Regions from separate parts of the Pseudocitrobacter corydidari genome, predicted to be linked through region 3. Evidence: predicted binding sites of a transcription regulator. Region 3 holds the regulator's gene; each other region holds the start of a gene.
What was found. Region 3 encodes CRP, which controls carbon source genes, mostly activating them, when cyclic AMP is high. Its sites were predicted from a motif close to ATGTGANNNNNNTCACAT; they were not measured.
Positions count from the first base shown of each region.

Region 1: a site for CRP is predicted at 4,115-4,132, ahead of udp (uridine phosphorylase). Genes of this name have one in related genera too.
Region 2: a site for CRP is predicted at 5,467-5,484, ahead of cdd (cytidine deaminase). Genes of this name have one in related genera too.

Region 1 is NZ_CP087880.1:3,636,945-3,644,332, reverse strand. It holds gene metR (HTH-type transcriptional regulator MetR) at 1-764, opposite strand, end outside; gene metE (5-methyltetrahydropteroyltriglutamate--homocysteine S-methyltransferase) at 882-3,143, shown strand; gene G163CM_RS16910 (dienelactone hydrolase family protein) at 3,186-3,995, opposite strand; gene udp (uridine phosphorylase) at 4,257-5,018, shown strand; gene rmuC (DNA recombination protein RmuC) at 5,156-6,565, shown strand; gene ubiE (bifunctional demethylmenaquinone methyltransferase/2-methoxy-6-polyprenyl-1,4-benzoquinol methylase UbiE) at 6,661-7,388, shown strand, end outside.
Region 2 is NZ_CP087880.1:530,491-537,878, reverse strand. It holds gene maiA (maleylacetoacetate isomerase) at 1-38, opposite strand, end outside; gene G163CM_RS02400 (fumarylacetoacetate hydrolase family protein) at 47-748, opposite strand; gene gtdA (gentisate 1,2-dioxygenase) at 763-1,800, opposite strand; gene mhbT (3-hydroxybenzoate transporter MhbT) at 1,812-3,170, opposite strand; gene G163CM_RS02385 (LysR substrate-binding domain-containing protein) at 3,296-4,219, shown strand; gene G163CM_RS02380 (CidA/LrgA family protein) at 4,325-4,723, shown strand; gene G163CM_RS02375 (CidB/LrgB family autolysis modulator) at 4,720-5,415, shown strand; gene cdd (cytidine deaminase) at 5,542-6,426, shown strand; gene sanA (outer membrane permeability protein SanA) at 6,549-7,259, shown strand.
Region 3 is NZ_CP087880.1:4,273,233-4,280,620, forward strand. It holds gene G163CM_RS19780 (YccS/YhfK family putative transporter) at 1-948, opposite strand, end outside; gene crp (cAMP-activated global transcriptional regulator CRP) at 997-1,629, opposite strand; gene G163CM_RS19790 (OsmC family protein) at 1,930-2,334, shown strand; gene G163CM_RS19795 (phosphoribulokinase) at 2,416-3,285, opposite strand; gene G163CM_RS19800 (YheU family protein) at 3,312-3,530, opposite strand; gene G163CM_RS19805 (hydrolase) at 3,527-4,549, opposite strand; gene mdcA (malonate decarboxylase subunit alpha) at 4,799-6,454, shown strand; gene G163CM_RS19815 (triphosphoribosyl-dephospho-CoA synthase) at 6,454-7,320, shown strand; gene mdcC (malonate decarboxylase acyl carrier protein) at 7,330-7,388, shown strand, end outside.

The sequences.
Region 1 (7,388 bases), 640 kb from region 3:
GTTTTGGTGACCACCAGACCCTGGCGTTCGAAACTCTCCACCACCCAATGCGGCAGCGCAGCAATCCCCATGCGGGCGGCAACCATCTGAATCAACAATAACGTGTTATCGACGCTTTTCAGCGATGGGCTGATGCCCGCCGGTTGCAGGAAGTGACGCCAGATATCCAGACGCGAGCGCTGCACCGGATAAATCAGCAGCGTTTCGCTGGCGAGATCTTCCGGCGTAATGCGCGTTTTTGCTGCCAGCGGATGGTCAGGCGCGATAACCAGACGCACCTCATAATCAAACATCGGCGAATAATGCAGCCCGCTGCGCGGCAGAATATCGGAGGTCATGACCAGATCCAGCTCGCCCTGCTGCAGCGCGGGTTGCGGGTCAAAGGTGACGCCGGATTTAAAATCCATCTCGACCTGCGGCCAGTTTTTATGGAAGTTTTCCAGTGCAGGCGTCAGCCATTGAATGCAGCTATGACACTCAATGGCGATGCGCAGACGCGTCTGCTGCGGCTCGTTGCAGGCCTGAAGCGCCTGACTGATTTGCGGCAGTACCTGGTTTGCCAACTGGAGCAGGATCTCGCCCTGCGGCGTAAAGCGCAGCGGCTGACTCTTGCGTATAAATAGCCGAAAGCCAAGGCGCTGTTCCAGATCGCTGAACTGGTGGGAAAGGGCGGATTGGGTCTGATGCAGCGTGGCCGCCGCAGCGGCGAGCGACCCGCAGTTCCGCAACGCTTGTAGCGTCTTCAGATGTTTAACTTCGATCATGAAAGTCCTTCACTTCGGCATGAACAATTTGCGCTTGAGGAATATACAGTAACCGCCAATTATGGATGTGTAAACATCTGGACGTCTAAAACATGAAAAATCCATAAGGGGCTTACCATGACAATTCTTAATCACACCCTCGGTTTCCCTCGCGTTGGCCTGCGTCGCGAGCTGAAAAAAGCGCAAGAAAGTTACTGGGCGGGGAACTCGACTCAGGAAGCGCTGCTGTCGGTTGGGCGCGAGCTACGCGCGCGTCACTGGGATCAACAAAAACAGGCCGGTATCGACCTGCTGCCGGTGGGCGATTTCGCCTGGTACGACCATGTTCTGACGACCAGCCTGATGCTGGGTAACGTTCCGGCTCGTCATCAGAACAGCGATGGATCGGTGGATATCGACACCCTGTTCCGCATTGGCCGTGGGCGCGCACCTACCGGTGAACCGGCGGCAGCAGCGGAAATGACCAAATGGTTTAACACCAACTATCACTATATGGTGCCGGAGTTCGTGAAAGGCCAGCAGTTCAAACTAACCTGGACACAACTGCTTGAAGAAGTGGACGAAGCGCTGGCGCTGGGCCATAAAGTGAAGCCCGTTCTGCTGGGGCCGGTGACCTGGCTGTGGTTGGGTAAAGTCAAAGGCGAGGCATTTGACCGTCTGAACCTGCTCAAAGACATTCTGCCGGTGTATCAGCAGGTGCTGAGTGAGCTGGCAAAACGCGGTATTGAGTGGGTACAAATTGATGAACCGGCGCTGGTGCTGGAGCTGCCGCAGGCGTGGCGGGAAGCTTATCAAGCTGCCTATGACGCTCTTCAGGGGCAGGTGAAATTGCTGCTGACCACCTATTTTGAAGGTGTCACGCCTAATCTGAATACCATTACTGCTCTGCCGATTCAGGGCCTGCATGTTGACCTGGTTCATGGCAAAGATGATGTTGCCGAACTGCATAAGCGCTTGCCTGCCGACTGGCTGCTCTCCGCCGGGTTGATTAACGGACGTAACGTCTGGCGCGCCGATCTTACGGAAAAATATGCACAAATTCGCGAGATCGTCGGTAAACGCTCGCTGTGGGTGGCTTCGTCCTGCTCATTACTGCACAGCCCAATCGATCTGAGCGTGGAAACGCGTCTTGATGCAGAAGTGAAAAGCTGGTTTGCCTTCGCTTCGCAAAAATGTGAAGAACTGGCGCTGCTGCGCGATGCGCTCAATAGCGGTAATACGTCTGCGCTGGCAGCGTGGAGCGCCCCAATCCAGGCGCGCCGTCACTCAACCCGCGTTCATAATGCGGCGGTAGCAAAACGTCTGGCGGCCATTACCGCGCAGGATAGCCAGCGTGCAAATGCGTATGACGTGCGCGCACAAGCCCAACGTGCGCGTTTTAACCTGCCCGCCTGGCCGACCACCACGATTGGTTCCTTCCCGCAAACCACGGAAATTCGCACCCTGCGCCTGGATTTCAAAAAGGGTAATCTCGATGCCAACAACTACCGCACGGGCATTGCGGAACAGATTAAGCAGGCCATTGTGGAGCAGGAACGTTTAGGGCTTGATGTGCTGGTCCACGGCGAAGCGGAGCGTAACGATATGGTGGAATACTTTGGCGAACATCTGGACGGTTTTGTCTTTACGCAAAACGGCTGGGTGCAGAGCTACGGCTCCCGCTGTGTGAAACCGCCGATTGTTATTGGTGACGTGAGCCGCCCGGCACCGATCACCGTAGAGTGGGCATCGTTCGCGCAATCGCTGACCGACAAGCCGGTGAAAGGGATGCTGACCGGCCCGGTGACGATTCTCTGCTGGTCCTTCCCGCGCGAAGATGTCAGCCGTGAAACCATCGCCAAACAGATTGCGCTGGCGCTGCGCGATGAAGTGGCCGATCTGGAAGCCGCTGGAATTGGCATCATCCAGATTGACGAACCGGCGCTGCGCGAAGGTTTACCGCTGCGTCGCAGTGACTGGGACGCGTACCTCCAGTGGGGCGTGGAAGCTTTCCGTATCAACGCCGCTGTGGCGAAAGATGACACGCAAATCCACACCCACATGTGTTATTGCGAGTTCAACGACATCATGGATTCGATTGCGGCGCTGGATGCGGACGTGATCACCATCGAAACCTCGCGTTCCGACATGGAGTTGCTGGAATCGTTTGAAGAGTTTGACTACCCAAACGAAATCGGCCCGGGCGTCTATGACATTCACTCGCCAAACGTACCGAGCGTGGAATGGATTGAAGCGCTGCTGAAGAAAGCCGAACAGCGCATCCCGGCTGAACGCCTGTGGGTCAACCCGGACTGCGGCCTGAAAACCCGTGGCTGGCCAGAGACCCGCGCGGCGCTGGCGAACATGGTGCAGGCGGCGCAGAATTTGCGCCAGGGGTAAAGGTAGAGGCCCGGTAAGCGAACGCATTACCGGGCAAAATGTTTATTTCTTCCCGCCATGCTGCGCAAACCACGCCAGCATGCGCTGCCAGCCATCTTTCGCTGATTCTTCATGATAGCTTGGACGATAATCCGCATTGAACGCATGCCCGGCATCCGGATAAACAATAATATCCGCTTTGGCATTGGCGGCGCGCAGTGCCTGGCGCATGGTTTCTACGGTATCAACCGGGATACCGGTGTCCTGACCACCGTATAAACCCAGTACCGGTGCATTGAGATCGACGGCGATATCGACAGGATGTTTCGGTGAATTCAGTGACTTATCGCCCAGCAATTTTCCATACCATGCGACGGCGGCTTTTAACTGCGGGTTATGTGCAGCATACAGCCAGGCGATGCGGCCACCCCAGCAGAAGCCGGTGATCATCAGGCGACTGGCATCCCCACCATTGCGTGATGCCCAGTTGGCAACGTGGTCAAGATCGGCCAGCACCTGTGCATCAGGTACTTTCGTGACCAGGTTATTAAAGAGGGTCGGGATATCGGCATAGTCGTTCGGATCGCCCTGACGGAAATAGAGCTCTGGCGCGATGGCCAGATAGCCTTCTAAGGCCAGGCGGCGACAAACATCGCGAATGTGTTCATGGACGCCAAAAATCTCCTGCACTACGATTACCACCGGAAGAGGGCCATCGCTCTGTTTTGGGCGTGCGTGATACGCGGGTAGCTGATCGCCCTGAGAGGGGATCGATGTTTCGCCAGCGGTAATTTCGGCCTCTGATGTGCGAACAGCGGTCGTTGCGTGAGGGGATGCGGCAGGTGCAAATCCAGATTGGTTGTTGGTGGTCATGGCATTCTCCGTACCTTTAAGTGAGCTTTTAGCGCTTCTGTAATGCTTTTTAATATAGACAAATCACAGTGCCTGAAGACGGGCGATTTTTGTGCAACAACGGAAGATATAACTTGTTAATGTGATGTGAATCACTTTTTACGTGGAATATTATGCAATATTTTTGGTTCCTGGTGACGGTGGTCACGAAATGTTGTCTTCGTCTTCTGTAAAGTGGCTTTTTGCTTCTTCTGACAAAACCGATCCACAGAGGAGTTTTCTATGTCTAAGTCTGATGTTTTTCATCTCGGCCTCACCAAAAACGATTTACAAGGGGCTACGCTCGCTATCGTCCCTGGCGATCCGGAGCGTGTGGAAAAGATCGCCGCGCTGATGGAAAAGCCGGTCAAACTGGCATCCCATCGCGAATTTACCTCCTGGCGTGCTGAGCTTGATGGCAAGCCGGTGATTGTGTGCTCTACCGGTATCGGCGGCCCGTCTACTTCTATTGCCGTTGAAGAGCTGGCGCAGCTGGGTATCCGCACTTTCCTGCGCGTCGGTACTACCGGGGCGATTCAGCCGCATATCAATGTAGGCGACGTGCTGGTCACCACCGCATCCGTTCGTCTGGACGGCGCGAGCCTGCACTTTGCACCGATGGAATATCCGGCGGTTGCTGATTTCGACTGCACCACCGCGCTGGTTGCGGCGGCTAAAGAGATTGGTGCGACCACGCACGTTGGCGTAACCGCGTCTTCCGACACCTTCTATCCTGGTCAGGAACGCTACGATACCTTCTCTGGCCGCGTGGTTAGCCGCTTTAAAGGCTCCATGGAAGAGTGGCAGTCGATGGGCGTAATGAACTACGAGATGGAATCCGCGACGCTGCTGACCATGTGTTCCAGCCAGGGGCTGCGCGCAGGGATGGTTGCGGGCGTAATTGTGAACCGTACTCAGCAGGAGATCCCGAACGCTGAGACGATGAAACAAACCGAAAGCCACGCGGTGAAAATCGTTGTGGAAGCGGCCCGCCGCCTGCTGTAAACCTTCTTCTCTTCTTAAAGGCCGACACGTTCGGCCTTTTTCTTTTTGCGTACCTCCTCGCAGGAAAAACCTTTCCAACTGGACATCTATACAGCACAATTCTATTTTTGCCGTAAGTCGTTCATGCAGGGGGCATTGTGGATATCGCCATTCTTATTTATTTTCTGGTTGCACTGGCGGGCGTTGCGCTGGGTTGGCTGGCCGCGAGCTATCGCGTCGCGCAGCAGCGGGCGGAACAACTGGCCGAAGAGCGTGATATCTACGGCGAACTGAGCGCTGCGAAGCAACAGCTGGCGCAGAACGCGCACTGGCGCGAGGAGTGCGAGCTGCTGAATAATGAACTGCGCAGCCTGCGTGAAATCAATACCTCGCTGGAAGCAGACTTGCGTGAAGTAACCACGCGGCTGGAAGCCACGCAGCATCATGCGGAAGACAAAATTCGCCAGATGATCAACAGCGAGCAGCGCCTGAGCGAGCAGTTCGAAAATCTGGCTAACCGTATCTTTGAGCACAGTAATCGTCGGGTGGATGAGCAAAACCGTCAAAGCCTCAACAGTTTGCTTACCCCGTTGCGCGAGCAGCTTGACGGCTTTCGCCGTCAGGTGCAGGACAGTTTTGGCCAGGAAGCGAAAGAGCGCCATACGCTGGCCCATGAAATTCGCAATCTGCAACAGCTGAATGAACAGATGACGCGCGAAGCCGTCAACCTGACGCGCGCGTTAAAAGGCGACAATAAAACTCAGGGCAACTGGGGCGAAGTGGTGCTGACGCGCGTGCTTGAAGCCTCTGGCTTGCGTGAAGGTTACGAATACGAAACTCAGGTAAGTATCGAAACCGATACTCGCGCCCGCATGCAGCCGGACGTTATCGTTCGCCTGCCACAGGGAAAAGATGTGGTGGTCGATGCCAAAATGACGCTGGTGGCCTATGAACGTTACTTCAATGCCGAAGACGACTACACCCGCGAACTGGCGCTCCAGGAGCATATCGCCGCGGTGCGAAACCATATTCGCCTGCTGGGGCGCAAAGATTATCAACAGCTTCCGGGGCTGCGAACGCTGGACTACGTCCTGATGTTTATCCCTGTTGAACCCGCCTTTTTGCTGGCATTAGACCGACAGCCCGAACTGATCAATGAAGCTTTAAAAAATAACATTATGCTGGTAAGTCCTACTACTTTATTGGTAGCGCTGCGCACAATTGCCAATCTCTGGCGCTATGAGCACCAGAGCCGCAATGCGCAGCAAATCGCCGAGCGGGCCAGCCGTCTTTACGACAAAATGCGCCTGTTTATTGATGATATGTCCGCTATTGGGCAAAGCCTGGATAAAGCGCAGGACAACTATCTTCAGGCGATGAAGAAACTCTCTTCCGGGCGCGGGAATCTGCTGGCGCAAACGGAAGCTTTCCGTCACCTCGGCGTAGAGGTGAAACGCGAGATTAATCCGGATTTAGTCGAGCAGGCTACGGCGCAGGATGATGAGTTTCGTTTACGGCAAGGGGCTGATTCTGACGATGATGATCCTCTGGCTGTGAAAAACGGTTAACCCTGTTTGAGGGAGTGTGACGGGGTTGAATCGTAGGGCAATTGCGCCCAATCTGTTACACTCCATGAACATTTTCTTTATAAGCAGGCTTAGAGATGGCTGAGGAATCACAAGACACGACGCACTTTGGCTTTAAGACAATCGCCAAATCCCAGAAGGAAGACATGGTTGCCCACGTTTTCCACTCTGTGGCCGCAAAATACGATGTGATGAACGACCTGATGTCGTTTGGTATTCACCGTTTATGGAAGCGTTTTACCATTGACTGTAGCGGCGTACGTCGTGGGCAAACCGTCCTCGATTTGGCAGGCGGTACGGGCGATTTAACGGCGAAATTCTCCCGCATGGTGGGTGAAACCGGCCGCGTCGTGCTGGCTGATATCAACGACTCTATGCTGAAAATGGGGCGCGAAAAGCTGCGCAACCACGGTGTTATCGGCAACGTGGAGTATGTGCAGGCGAACGCCGAAGCGCTGCCGTTCCCGGATAACACCTTCGACTGCATTACTATCTCTTTCGGCCTGCGCAACGTCACCGACAAAGAGAAAGCGCTGCGCTCGATGTATCGCGTACTGAAACCGGGTGGCCGCCTGCTGGTGCTTGAGTTCTCGAAACCGATTATCGAACCGCTGAGCAAAGCCTACGATGCTTACTCTTTCCACATCCTGCCGCGCATTGGTGAAATGGTGGCGAATGATGCAGAAAGCTACCGCTATCTGGCGGAATCCATCCGTATGCACCCCGATCAGGAAACCCTGAAAGCGATGATGCAGGATGCCGGAATGGACAGCGTTGAGTACTTCAACCTGACGGCAGGCATCGT
Region 2 (7,388 bases), 1.3 Mb from region 3:
TAGGAGGCCGAGCTATTGAAAAAACTGTACAGCTTCATCCGTCACCTCAAACAATCTTCACGGCGATAGGCGTTAAACCATCCACGTTGCCGGTAATCGTATCGCCCTTCACTACTGCCCCAACGCCTTCCGGTGTGCCGGTGAAAATCAGGTCGCCCGGTTGCAGTTCAAAGAAACGAGACAGATAGCTGATGGTTTCATTCACTGACCAAATCAGATGTTTAATGTCGCTGCGCTGGTGATCTTCCCCGTTCACCTGTAACCAGATGGGCGCGTTATCGACGCCGGAAACGTCAGCGGCTTTATGCAGCGGCGAAATGGGCGCGGAGTTATCGAACGCTTTACCGATTTCCCACGGGCGGCCCATCTGGCGCATCTCCATCTGACGATCGCGGCGCGTCATATCCAGGCCGGTCGCATAGCCCCAGACATATTCATGGGCATTTTCCAGCGGAATATCACTGCCTTTTTTGCCAATCGCCACTACCAGCTCAATTTCATAGTGATAGTTGTCAGTCTGTGCCGGGTACGCCAGATTGAGCGTTTCGCCTGCGGCAACAGGTACAACCGCATCAGCAGGTTTACAGAAGAAGAATGGCGGTTCGCGATCCGGATCAAAGCCCATTTCGCGGGCATGGGCGGCATAGTTACGCCCTACGCAATAAACACGGCGGACCGGGAACTGTTCATCGCTACCCACAACCGGGATCGCAACGGGGGCCTGGGGTTCAAATACATACTTGCTCATTATTCTTCTCCTGATTAGTAGCGTGCTTCGCGGAACAGGCCCAGCGCTTCCTGAACGGGGCGGTCCGAGAAACTGAATAACACGGTCTCGTCCTGCGCATCGAACGACACGCTGTGCCAGGTCGGCACGACAAAGACATCTTTCTCTTTAAAGCTGAACACCTGGTCGCCGACGGTGACCTGGCCACTGCCTTCCACCACGTGATAAATCGTGCTGTCAGTGGTGCGCGCCTGGCGGGAGCGGAAGCCCTTCGGCAGCAGTTGCAGGAATGCGCCCATGGATGGCATCGGGTAGCCGCCCGTTACCGGGTTGACATAGCGCATTTTGTAGCCGTCCCATTCGTCGGCATCGCCCAGGCGAGTGAGGTCGTGCAGCGCTTCGCGACTGCGGTCATAGCGATAGTTGAAAATCGGTGATGAGTTACCGGTTTGATGGCGCAACGGCAGCATATTGGCGGCGTAGCGCGGCAGATAATCGCCTTCTTTGCGGGTGACCGGCTGCTGATCTTCCGGGTAATCCTCGGCAAAACCGCAACCCAGATAGTTCACCAGCGGCAAGTCGAGTCCATCCAGCCAAATCACCGGCTCGTCGCCTGGGTTGCCATGGTCGTGCCAGCGCCATTGCGGGGTGAGAATAAAGTCGCCCGGATGCATCTGGGTGCGCTCGCCATCGACGGCGGTAAATGCGCCTTTGCCTTCCACAATAAAGCGCAGTGCCGACTGGTTATGACGATGGCTCGGGGCCACTTCACCCGGCATAATCAGCTGTAAACCGGCGTACAGCGATGAGGTAATGGAAGACTGTCCGCGCAGGGCCGGGTTTTCCAGCACCAGCACGCGGCGTACAGCCTCTTTCGCACCAATCAGGCTGCCACTTTCCAGCAGCAGCGGGCGAATTTCCTGATAGCTCCAGTGGGCAGGCGCGCAGGTCGGGTTCGGCGTTTGCGGCACCAGGTGGTGCAGCGATTCCCACAGCGGGGTCAGGTTCTGCCCGGAAATGTGCTGATAGTATTGTTGCCGTTCATTTTTGACGTCCGGATTCATCTGGCTCATTGTTATTCTCCTTATTTATTCACCACACCTGTAGCAGGCAGCGGGTTGGGTACTCTTGTCGTCCGGCGAACAGCCAGGGTAAGCAGCGTCAACATGATGGCGCTGATGGCTGCCGGGACGGCAATCACGTAAAACAGAGTGTCGAAAGAGAAATTCAGCGCCATCATTACCCCGCCGGAAACCGAGCCGACAATCGCGCCGCAGCGACCAATCGCGTTTGCCCAGCTCACGCCCGTCGCGCGGCTTTGGGTTGGGTAGAGCATGGCGGTTAAGGCGTTCAGCCCAACCTGCGAGCCGCTGATACCAATCCCCGTGCCGAAAATCGCCAGCGCCATCAGCCAGAGGCCGTTTTCACTCAGGCCAATCATCACGATGCACACCGCGCCCAGCGCGTAGCTCACCGCCAGCACCCGGAAGGGGTTGAATTTGTCCATTAATACGCCGAGCAGAATCGCGCCCATTGTGCCGCCAATCTGGAACGCCGCCGTCACCCATGACGCGTGTTGCAGGTCGATGCCACGATGATTAAGCAGCGTCGGCATCCAGCTTGAGAGCAGATAGATAATCAGCAGGCTCATAAAGAACACCACCCACAGCATCAGCGTGATAGCGAGCTGGCGTCCGGCGAAAAGCTGGCCAATGCTGCCTTTGTGTACCGACGTAGGTTCATCGAGCCAGAAGATGGTGTCGTCATGGCGCTCCTGGGTCATCTCACTGACCAGCCTTGCGATGTGCGCCTGAGGCCGCTGACGACGCACCATCCAGCGGGGAGATTCCGGCAGTGCAACCAGTAAGTAGAAGAACAGGATCATCGGCAGGACGCCGCCAAGTACCAGAATACCCGCCCAGCCGATCATGCCCACTAACTGCGCACTGACAATCCCGCCAAAGGCGGAGCCGAGCGTGAAGCCGCAGAACATCAGGGTCACCAGCGCGCCGCGACGACGAGCTGGCAGGTATTCGGAGGTCATGGTGATGGTATTGGGCATTGCGCCGCCTAAGCCCAGCCCGGTTAAGAAGCGCAGGATCACCAGCGTTTGCAGGTCTGGCGAAAAAGCGGAGAGCAGGCTGAGGATGCCGAAAAACGCCACGCACCATTCAATGACGCGTTTACGGCCAAAGCGATCGGAAAGTGGCCCGCAAAGCAGCGCCCCGGCGGTGAGACCGAGCAGGCCAGCGCCAAATAGTGGGGCCAGTTCTGCTGCCGTCAGTTGCCAGTGTGCGCGGATATCGGGAGCAATAAACCCGATCGCCGCCGTGTCGAATCCATCCATCATCACCACCAGAAAACAGCAGATAATGACACGCCACTGGAGCGCGCCGATGGGGGCTGCATCAATCAGAGCTTGTAGTTCACGTCGTTGAGTCATAAGCCATGCCTCAGGTGTGTAGGGTAGATGTTGTATTTGTTGTTTGTATGTAGCAATTTTGTGGTAATTGAAATGAGTTGTACAATGGCTTTCCGTGCAGCGTCATAACCTGGAGGTTATTGCTGATGGCAAACTGGACGCAAAAACTGAAGCTTCATCACCTGCAAATGCTGGTCGCGCTGGGCGAGCAGTGCAATCTGACCCAGGTGGCGAAAAAGATGCACATCACGCAACCGGCCCTTTCCAAGTGGCTGACACAGTTCGAAGAAGAGGTCGGGATCACACTTTTCGAGCGTCACAGCAAAGGCTTACGCCCTTCTGAAGGGGGAAAGCTATTGCTTGCGCACGCGCAACGCTTAATTAACGATCTCGAACGTTCGCAGTTTGAGATGGAACGTTTCAAACAGGGCGGCCTGGTCGGCAGCCTGAAAATCGGCTGCTCGCCAGTGGCGACCGATTGCGTCTCGCAGGCGATTTTTCCGCTACTCAAAGAGATGCCTTCTCTGCATCTGAACATCGAAGAAAAGGTAATGACGCCGCTGCTGCATGATTTGCAGTCAGGCGTGGTGGATGTGGTGGTCGGACGTATCGGCGGGCGCGCGCTGGAGCTGCCGTTGAATTATCAGGTGCTGTATACGGAACCCGTTTGCTTTGTTGCCCGCACCGATCACCCTCTCGCGGCTTACGACCGATTGAGCTGGAAGGATCTGGAACCCTGGCGCTGGATAGTCTGGCCCACCGGCACGCCGATCCGCCAGAGTATTGATAACGCCCTTGTTGATAACGGCGTGATGCTGCCGGAAAACACCATTGAATCCGCCTCAATGAACGTCAGCGTGAACCTGCTGCAAAGCAGCGATATGATTTCTATTCTTTCTTTGCGGCTGGCAGAACGCTACGCCCAACAAGGGCAGCTCACGATTCTGGCGTTGCCGAAGATTGAGCAGAAAGGCAGCGTCGGCGTATTCTGGAGAAAAAACGATCAGCCCTCGCAGGCGCTGAGTCGCTTTCTTTATCATTTATCGCATCCGCTTCAGTCAGATGCCTGATGTTCCGCTTGTCTATGTCAGGTATGCTCACAATTCATGATGTGATCAGTAGCACATTTCTGGCTTTAATTGTATGATGAATGCGTTCCATCAAGGGTAACCAACATGAGCAAATCGCTGAATATTATCTGGCAATACCTGCGTGCTTTCGTCCTGATATATGCCTGTTTGTATGCGGGAATTTTTATCGCCTCGCTGCTACCGATCACCATCCCCGGCAGTATTATCGGGATGCTGATTATGTTCGTTTTACTGGCGCTGCAAATCCTGCCGTCGAAGTGGGTTTTGCCGGGCTGCTACATTCTCATCCGCTATATGGCGCTGCTGTTCGTGCCTATCGGCGTTGGCGTGATGCAATATTACGACCTGCTCAGCGCCCAGTTCGGCCCTATCGTCGTCTCCTGCGCGGTCAGTACGCTCGTCGTCTTCCTGGTGGTGAGCTGGAGTTCGCACATTATCCATGGTGAACGCAAAGTAGTTGGTCAAAAAGGAACTGACGAATGATGCACTATATCTGGTGGTCGTTGCCGCTGACGCTGGCGGTCTTTTTTGCCGCACGCTGGCTGGCCGCACGGGTCAAATTCCCGCTTCTCAATCCGCTGTTAGTGGCGATGGTGGTGATTATTCCCATCCTGCTGCTGACCGGCATTCCTTACGATCACTATTTCCAGGGCAGCAAAGTCCTGAACGATCTGCTGCAACCGGCGGTCGTGGCCCTCGCCTTTCCGCTGTATGAACAGCTGCACCAAATCCGCGCGCGCTGGAAATCGATTATCACTATCTGCTTTTTCGGCAGCGTAGTGGCGATGGTTACCGGTACTTCGGTGGCGCTGATGATGGGCGCATCCCCCGAAATTGCCGCGTCTATTTTACCGAAATCGGTCACGACGCCGATCGCGATGGCCGTCGGCGGCAGCATTGGCGGTATTCCAGCCATTAGCGCCGTCTGCGTGATTTTCGTTGGGATTCTGGGCGCGGTATTTGGCCATACTCTGCTGAACCTGATGCGCATTAATACCAAAGCCGCGCGTGGCCTGGCGATGGGGACGGCTTCTCACGCCCTCGGTACCGCTCGCTGCGCGGAAGTCGATTATCAGGAAGGCGCATTCAGTTCGCTGGCGCTGGTGCTGTGCGGGATCATTACCTCGCTGGTCGCCCCGTTCCTGTTCCCGATAATTCTCTCTGTTGTCGGCTAAAATGCGACAGGTCACACATTTTGCATAACGTTTGCATACGTTGCATAAATAATGAGATTTAGATCACTAATAAAAGCGTAACCGGCACGTACACTGTTTACCCTTACACTGTTACGAGGCAACGCCATGCATCCACGTTTTCAATCTGCTTTTTCGCAACTGCCTGCGGACCTGCAAACAGCCATCGCCCCCGTGCTGGCTGATGCGCACTTCTCCGCGATGCTGAGCGCCGGGCAGGTCTCATCGCTGCGTAGCGCGACAGGACTGGACGAAGACGCGCTGGCTTTCGCGCTTCTGCCGCTGGCTGCCGCCTGCGCGCGCGCCGACCTTTCCCACTTCAACGTTGGCGCCATTGCGCGCGGCGTAAGCGGAACCTGGTACTTCGGCGGCAATATGGAATTTTTGGGCGCGACCATGCAGCAAACCGTCCATGCCGAACAAAGCGCTATCAGCCACGCCTGGCTGCGCGGTGAAAAAGCCCTTGCGGCGATCACCGTCAACTACACCCCTTGCGGCCACTGCCGTCAGTTTATGAATGAACTGAACAGCGGGCTGGCGCTGCGCATCAACCTGCCGGGCCGTGCGCCCCATACGCTGAAAGATTATTTGCCGGATGCGTTCGGGCCGAAAGATCTCGACATCAAAACGCTGCTGATGGATGAGCAGGACCACGGTTACCCGCTGCAAGGCGATGCGTTAACTCAGGCGGCCATTAAAGCGGCGAACAGAAGTCATACGCCCTACAGCAAGTCGCCCTCCGGCGTGGCGCTGGAACTGGCCGACGGCACGATTTTTAGCGGCAGCTACGCTGAAAATGCTGCCTTCAACCCAACTCTACCGCCATTACAGGGCGCGCTGAATCTGTTAAGCCTGCATGGCTATGATTATCCCGCCATTACCCGCGCGATGCTTGCCGAACGCGCCGATGCGCCGCTCATCCAGTGGGATGCGACGGTAGCGACGCTGAAAGCGTTAGGCTGCCAGAACATCGACCGCGTCCTTCTCGGTTAATCTTTCAGTGCGGGCGAAAGCCCGCAACTGGCGAATTTCCCTGCAATTAACGCGCAGATTCTTGCTCTTAAGCGACGGGTAAAGTAGCCTGAAGACTCCTTTTCACCATCATTGAGCCTTTTATGTTGAAGCGCGTGTTTTACAGCCTGTTAGTCCTGCTCGGCCTGCTGCTGTTGACCGTGTTAGGTCTCGATCGCTGGATGAGCTGGAAAACCGCGCCGTATATCTACGACGATCTGCAGGATCTCCCTTACCGCCAGGTCGGCGTAGTGTTAGGCACCGCCAAGTATTACCGCAAAGGCGTGATTAACCAGTATTACCGTTATCGCATTCAGGGCGCGCTTAATGCTTATAACAGCGGCAAGGTGAACTATCTGCTGCTAAGCGGCGATAACGCGCTGCAAAGCTATAACGAGCCGATGACCATGCGCAAAGATTTCATTGCCGCTGGCGTCGACCCGGCGGATATCGTGCTCGACTACGCCGGTTTCCGTACGCTTGATTCCATCGTCCGCACGCGTAAAGTCTTTGATACCAACGATTTTATTATCATCACCCAACGCTTCCACTGCGAACGCGCGCTGTTTATCGCGCTGCATATGGGCATTCAGGCTCAGTGCTACGCTGTGCCATCGCCAAAAGATATGTGGAACGTTCGCCTGCGCGAATTTGGCGCGCGGTTTGGCGCGCTGGCTGACCTGTATGTCTTTAAACGTGAACCGCGCTTTTTAGGTCCGCTCATTCCGATTCCGACACAGCATGAAGTGCCGGAAGATGCGCAGGGGTATCCGGCAGTCACGCCGGAGCAATTGTTGAAATTGCAAAAGCCGTAATGTGTAGAATGTTACGCATTAAAAGCGTATACGCGATTTAATGTCACTTAAATTACGCATTAACCAGTCGATATATTTCATCTGGATGAATTACTTCATAAACGGTTTAGATAAAATAAGCACGGTAAT
Region 3 (7,388 bases):
GAACTGCCCGACCGGGTTATCGGGATGCTGGCGGGCAATTTTCTCCAGCGCGCCAATTTGCTTATCCATATTGAAGCGCGTCGGGAAGCGGTGATAAAGAATGTCATCGGCCATTACCCGCAGGCGCGCGGCGACGGTTTGCGCGTTCCAGCGGATTACCGCTTCGGCGTGGCTGCGCTCGACCAGTTTTTGCACCTCTTCTGGCTGGTGCAGGCTCACCGAAATGTGTTCCTGTAAATCCAGCCCCATCTGGAAGGCGCGCAGCAGGCGCTTGTAATCATTGTGCTGATTGGCCGCCAGCATGTGCATCTGCTGGTAACACTGGGAAATCAGGTCGACCACTTTCTGCTGACGATTAAGCAACGGCGGCAGGGCGGTATTGGGGTCGGTATGTTGCGTCAGCAGGCTATATTTGGCTTCGCAGTACTCCGCCAGTTGGCGGTAAAGCAGGCTCAACGACTCGCGCAGCGGCTGTTCGCGCCATAGCCAGAACCAGAACCAGTTAAACAGCCCGTACCATAGCGTGCCGAGCGCGTAGATAAGCAGCGGTTCCCAGATGGGCATATTGCCCGCCAGGCTCAGGGTAAAAATGGCGGCAATCAGCGAGGCCGGAAGCAATCGCCCGTGCAGCGCGCTGATTTCGGCGGTAACGCCCAGCACCATCGCCAGACCGGTAAGAATAAACGGCAGCGGGATATCATCGGCCAGCAACAGTTGCACAATCAGGCTGCAACCGGCGAACAGAGACCCACCGATAATCAGGCGTTTGAAGAAGCGTTTATGGGGAGTATCCAGCCCGGCGATGTTGCAGCAGGCAGGCACTAAAGAGAACAGTAAGCCGTGTTGAAGCTGGCCGAGGATCAGGCCGACGGCGACCGGCAAACATAACACCAGCGTTTGCCGCAGTGCATAGTTGACTTCCGGGTGGTAAATCAGCCTGCGCCACATAAGAGACAAAAACGGCGTATTGCGCGAACAATACGCCGTCAGACGAGATTAACGCGTGCCGTAAACGACGATCGTTTTACCGTGTGCGGAGATCAGGTTCTGATCTTCCAGCATCTTCAGAATGCGGCCCACGGTTTCGCGGGAGCAACCGACGATCTGACCGATTTCCTGACGGGTGATTTTGATCTGCATACCGTCCGGGTGGGTCATGGCATCCGGCTGTTTTGCCAGATTCAGCAGCGTCTGTGCGATACGACCGGTAACGTCGAGGAACGCCAGGTTGCCCACTTTCTCAGAGGTAACCTGCAGACGGCGCGCCATCTGAGAGGAGAGACGCATCAGGATATCCGGGTTAACCTGGATGAGCTGACGGAATTTCTTATAGGAGATTTCAGCCACTTCACAGGCGGTTTTCGCCCGAACCCAGGCGCTACGTTCCTGGCCTTCTTCAAACAGGCCCAGTTCACCGATGAAATCGCCCTGGTTGAGGTAGGAAAGGATCATCTCTTTGCCTTCCTCATCCTTGATGAGTACTGCCACGGAGCCTTTAACGATGTAGTACAGCGTTTCCGCTTTTTCACCCTGGTGAATCAGCGTGCTCTTCGATGGGTACTTATGAATGTGGCAATGAGACAAGAACCATTCGAGTGTCGGGTCTGTTTGCGGTTTGCCAAGCACCATGCGCGGTTATCCTCTGTTATAAGCTATCGCCAGCGGCAAATCAGGCTACCACTGGTGGAAATAATGTCCTTCCCTCTACCTGGGAAGTTGGCCGTCAAAAATTGTCGCAGCCAGTATGTGATGTCCTCTGCATACATGCAGTACGTTTATGTATCTCTGTAGCATCCCGACTGTTTTAGCATAGCTTTCGCCGTGTGTCTCCTGGTGTCTCGCTTCAGCATGACCCAGGTCTACTTCCGTTGCGAGATTTGTTATGTGCGCGTAATCTGACAATAAATTTGCAACTCTGGAGTGACTATTATGCAAGCGCGTGTGAAATGGGTTGAAGGGTTAACCTTCCTGGGTGAGTCGGCTTCCGGGCACCAGATTCTAATGGATGGCAACTCAGGTGATAAAGCGCCAAGCCCGATGGAAGTCGTGCTGATGGCTGCGGGCGGTTGTAGCGCTATTGACGTCGTGTCAATCCTGCAAAAGGGCCGTTACGACGTGACCGATTGTGAAGTTAAGCTGACCTCTGAACGCCGCGAAGAAGCGCCACGTCTGTTCACGCACATCAATCTGCACTTCATTGTGACCGGCAAAGAACTGAAAGATGCGGCGGTGTCCCGGGCGGTGGATTTGTCCGCTGAGAAGTACTGTTCAGTGGCGCTGATGCTGGGCAAAGCGGTGAACATTACCCATTCTTATGAGGTGGTGGAGGGGTAACGCCCGCGTCGCCTTTATGTCGGATGGCGGCTACGCCTTATCCGACCTACGAAAGCTTTGTAGGTCGGGTAAGGTGCTATTTCACCCAATCTTCTTCCCTTCCATCAACCGCTGCACCAGCGGCGTCATGATCAATTCCATCGCCAGCCCCATCTTGCCGCCGGGAACGACCAGCGTATTCATATGAGAGATAAACGAGCCTTGCAGCATCGCCAGCAGCCAGGGGAAATCGATATTGTCGAGATTGCGGAAGTGGATCACCACAAAGCTCTCATCCAGCGACGGAATGCCTTTGGCGGCGAAGGGATCGGAGGTATCGACCGTTGGCACACGCTGGAAGTTAAGATGGGTGCGCGAGAACTGCGGGGTGATGTAGTTGATGTAATCTTCCATCGAACGCACCACGGAATCCATCACCGCCTCGCGGGAGTGACCGCGCTCGCTGGTGTCGCGGATCATCTTTTGGATCCACTCCAGGTTTACAATCGGCACCACGCCTACCAGTAAATCGACATGCTTTGCCACATCATGATGCGGGGTGACCACGCCGCCGTGCAGCCCTTCATAGAACAGCACGTCGGTCGGCTCAGGCAGCGGTTGCCAGGGGGTAAAGGTTCCCGGCACCTGATTCCACGGCACCGCTTCATCGTAGGTGTGCAGATATTTTCGCGACTGTCCGGTACCGCTGTGCCCGTACTCGCGGAACGTCTGTTCCAGCAGGCTGAAGTCGTTGGCATCCGGGCCGAAGTAGCTGATATGACGGCCCATATCACGCGCTTTACGAATGGCTAAATCCATTTCCGGACGCGTGTAGCGATGAAAGCTGTCGCCTTCCACTTCCGCGGCGCGAAGTTTGAGCTGGGCGAAAATCTTGCGGAACGCGAGGCTGGTGGTGGTGGTTCCCGCCCCGCTGGAACCCGTGACGGCGATAACCGGATGTTTGGCAGACATAGCGAACAACTCCCGAGTCGGTAAGATTAACCGCGAAACTGGCTGCGGGGCATGATGTTGACGGTTTCATGAAGTTCCGACCACACCAGTACCGCTTCGCCGCGTTGTAGTTGCTGTTTTACGTCGGCGACCTTTTGCGCAAGTGAACGTTCATATTCACCATAATCGGTGCCTTCACGCAACACAAAGCTTTCAATCAGGTTATCGAGCGTTTCAGCGTCGATGTCTTGCCACGGAATGATCATTTTTCACCTCCAAGCCACGGCATCAGCCAGTCGGGAATACGTTGTTCCAGCCACATTTTCGGGCGGCGGAAGGTGCCGCCGATAAAGCCGACGTGGCCGCCATGTTCCGTTAACTGATATTCGACGCAGGCGGGAAGCGAGTCGGCGTCGGGGATAACGTGGTGATCCATAAACGGATCGTCCTTCGCATGAATAATCAGCGTCGGAATGGCTATCTGATTGAGCAACGGCATGGCGCTACATTGACGATAATAGTCGATAGCGTCGGCGAAACCGTGAATTTTGGCGGTAATCAGGTCATCAAATTCACGGATTTTGCGCACGCGCTTCAGCTGGCGTAAATCGACCGGCAGCGTGCCGGGATAGGCCGCCAGTTTGCGCGAGGCGTTGCCTTTTAACAGGTTCAGCAAATAGCGCTGGTACACCCGCGAAAAGCCCTTTTCCATATGATAGCTACAGGCTTCCAGCACGAATGGCGCGGAGACAATCACCGCAGCATCCAGCGGAACCGTGGGGCCTTCTTTCGCCAGCAGGCAGGCGAGCATGTTGCCGCCGAGCGAATAACCGACCGCCGCAGTAGGCGCATCGCCCAGTTCCTGCTTCAGCCAGTTTAAAAACCAGGTGCCGTCTTCTGTTTCACCGGAATGATAAATACGGTTAAGGCGATTCGGTTCGCCGCTACAGCCGCGAAAGTGCATCACCACGCCGAGCCAGCCGCGTTCCTTCGCCGCCTGAATCAGACCGTGTGCATAGGGGCTGTGCAGGCTGCCTTCCAGGCCGTGGAATACGACCAGACGCGGCTTGTGCCTCGCCTGCATTGGGTCTTCGCTCCAGGCGATATCCAGAAAGTCGCCGTCCGGTAAATCGAGGCGCTGCCAGTGCGGCGTAAAGTGTAGCCGACGGCGGATAAGCCTCGGCAGCATAGTTTGCAGATGCGGGTTGCTGACGCCGGGCATTGGGCGAAACGTGGAGGAGTCGTCCTGCGGGACAGCAAACTCTGCGGGAGTAATTTGGGCCATAACGTTGCGATGTTCTCTTTTAATCTGCTGACTACTATACCGTCACTTTTTGATTGTGTTTAAGAAAATGGGCGGTGGTAGCCTCTTTTACTCCTTTTTGAGTTGACCTGCGTCACAAAATTTTAATGTGATTATTACTCTCAAGCTAATGATTCCTTCCTAAGCTTAATTGATGACTTTCTCACCAGGGTTCAGACTCTTCTCAGTGTTAAGCAAATCAAAATGATTCGCTGAATCAGGAGGTTAATAATGTTATCTGGGCAAACACCCGCACGGGTATGGAACACGCGACGCACTGAGAAACAGCGCCGCCTGGCGTCTGTACCGGTGCAGGGCAAGGTGCTACCGACGGCAGACCTTGTCGCAATGCTGGAAAAACTGATCGCCCCGGGCGACAGAGTGGTATTAGAAGGGAATAACCAAAAACAGGCAGATTTCCTGTCTCGTTCCCTTGCTGAAGTGAACCCGCAGATTGTTCACGACCTGCATATGATCATGCCAAGCGTCGGTCGCAGCGAACACCTCGACATCTTCGAGAAAGGTATCGCCCACAAGCTGGACTTCTCTTTCTCCGGCACGCAAAGCCTGCGTATTTCGCAACTGCTGGAAGATGGCCAGCTGGAAATCGGTGCGATTCACACCTACATCGAACTCTACTCCCGCCTCTATGTTGACCTGGCCCCGAACGTGGCGCTGATTGCCGGTTTTAAAGCCGACAGCAAAGGCAACCTTTACACCGGCGCCAGTACCGAAGATACGCCAGCGCTGGTTGAAGCAGCCGCCTTCCACGACGGTATCGTCATCGCACAGGTGAACGAACTGGTGGACGACGAATGCGATCTGCCGCGCGTGGATATTCCGGGCTCGTGGATCGATTTCGTGGTCGTTGCGGATAAACCGTTCTTCATCGAACCGTTGTTTACCCGTGACCCGCGTCTGATTAAACAAGAACACATCCTGATGGCGATGATGGCGATTAAAGGCATCTACGCAGAGCATCAGGTGCAGTCACTCAACCACGGTATCGGGTTTAACACCGCCGCGATTGAACTGCTGCTGCCAACCTACGGCGAACAGCTCGGCCTGAAAGGCAAAATCTGTAAACACTGGACGCTTAACCCGCATCCGACGCTGATCCCGGCGATTGAGAGCGGTTGGGTGGAAAGCGTGCACTGCTTCGGTGGCGAACTGGGGATGGAAGAGTACATCCGCGCCCGTCCTGATGTGTTCTTTACCGGTGCCGACGGTTCAATGCGTTCTAACCGCGCGTTCTGCCAGTTAGCAGGTCAGTACGCGGTGGATATGTTTATCGGTTCAACGTTACAGGTTGATGGCCTCGCCAACTCTTCGACCGTCACCCGTGGTCGTCTCTCCGGTTTCGGTGGTGCGCCAAATATGGGCCATGACCCACACGGTCGTCGTCATGCTACGCCTGCCTGGCTGAACATGATCACCGAACCAGACCCGATGCAGCGCGGTAAAAAACTCGTCGTCCAGATGGTGGAAACCTTCCAGGCTGGCGTGAAACCGACCTTCGTCGAAACGCTGGATGCCGTTGAAGTGGCGAAATCCTCCGGGATGCCGCTGGCGCCAGTCATGATTTACGGCGATGACGTGACCCACGTGCTGACCGAAGAGGGGATCGCTTACCTCTACCGTGCGGAAAGCCTGGAAGAGCGTCGCGCGATGGTCGCTGCCGTTGCCGGTATTACCGATATTGGCCTTGGCGTTGACGCCAAACGCGTCGCTGAGCTGCGTAAGAGCGGCAAAGTGGTTTATCCGGAAGATATGGGCATTCGCCGTACCGACGCCACCCGTTCCCTGCTGGCTGCCAGCAGCGTGTCCGACCTGGTGGAATGGTCCGGTGGTTTGTACAACCCACCTGCGAAATTCCGGAGCTGGTAATGAAACTTCTGCCACAGATTCAGGTTGAAGGCGGTGCCGAATGGCTGGCGCGAACCGCCACGCAATGTCTTGTCGACGAAGCACGTTTAAGCCCGAAACCCGGTCTGGTGGACAGCCGGGGCAGCGGGGCGCATCACGACCTGACGCTGGCGCTGATGGAGCGTTCCGCCCACAGTCTGACCCCAACGTTTCATGCCCTGGCGCAGCAAAGCTGGCAGCGTCCGGCGGATGTTGCGCTCAGACAAACCATTGGGCGACTGGGACGCGAAGGCGAGCAACAGATGATGGCCGCCACTGACGGCGTGAATACCCACCGCGGCGCGATTTGGGCGCTGGGCCTGCTGGTCAGCGCGGTGGCGATGCTCGGCGGTGCCGGTACGGCGAAAGCCATCAGCACCACGGCGGCGAAACTGGCGATGTTGCCGGATGCTGTCGCACCGAAAGTGTTCAGCAAAGGGCTTCGCGCCACGCACCGCTACCGTGTGCCGGGCGCGAGGGAAGAAGCTCAACAGGCTTTCCCGCATGTCATGCAGTGTGCATTGCCGCAGCTTCGCTTAAGCCGCCTGAACGGCAGCAGCGAAACGCACGCCAGACTGGACGCGCTGATGGCGATTATGACCTCGCTCAGCGACACCTGCGTGCTCTCGCGCAGCGGAATGCACGGTCTTGAAACCATGCAAAACGGCGCGCGCGCTGTCCTGCTGGCTGGCGGTACCGCACAGCCGAAAGGCCGCGAGGCGCTGGCAACGCTGGATGCACAAATGCTGGCGCTCAACGCGTCACCGGGCGGCGCTGCCGACCTGCTGGCCGCCACGCTGTTTCTCGACCGTATTGACGCGTCTTCCGCGCCTTATTTACCGAATTAAGAGGATGTTATGGAACACATTACGATCTCTTTGCCTGCCAGCCGCACATTAAGCGGCAAAGCACTGGC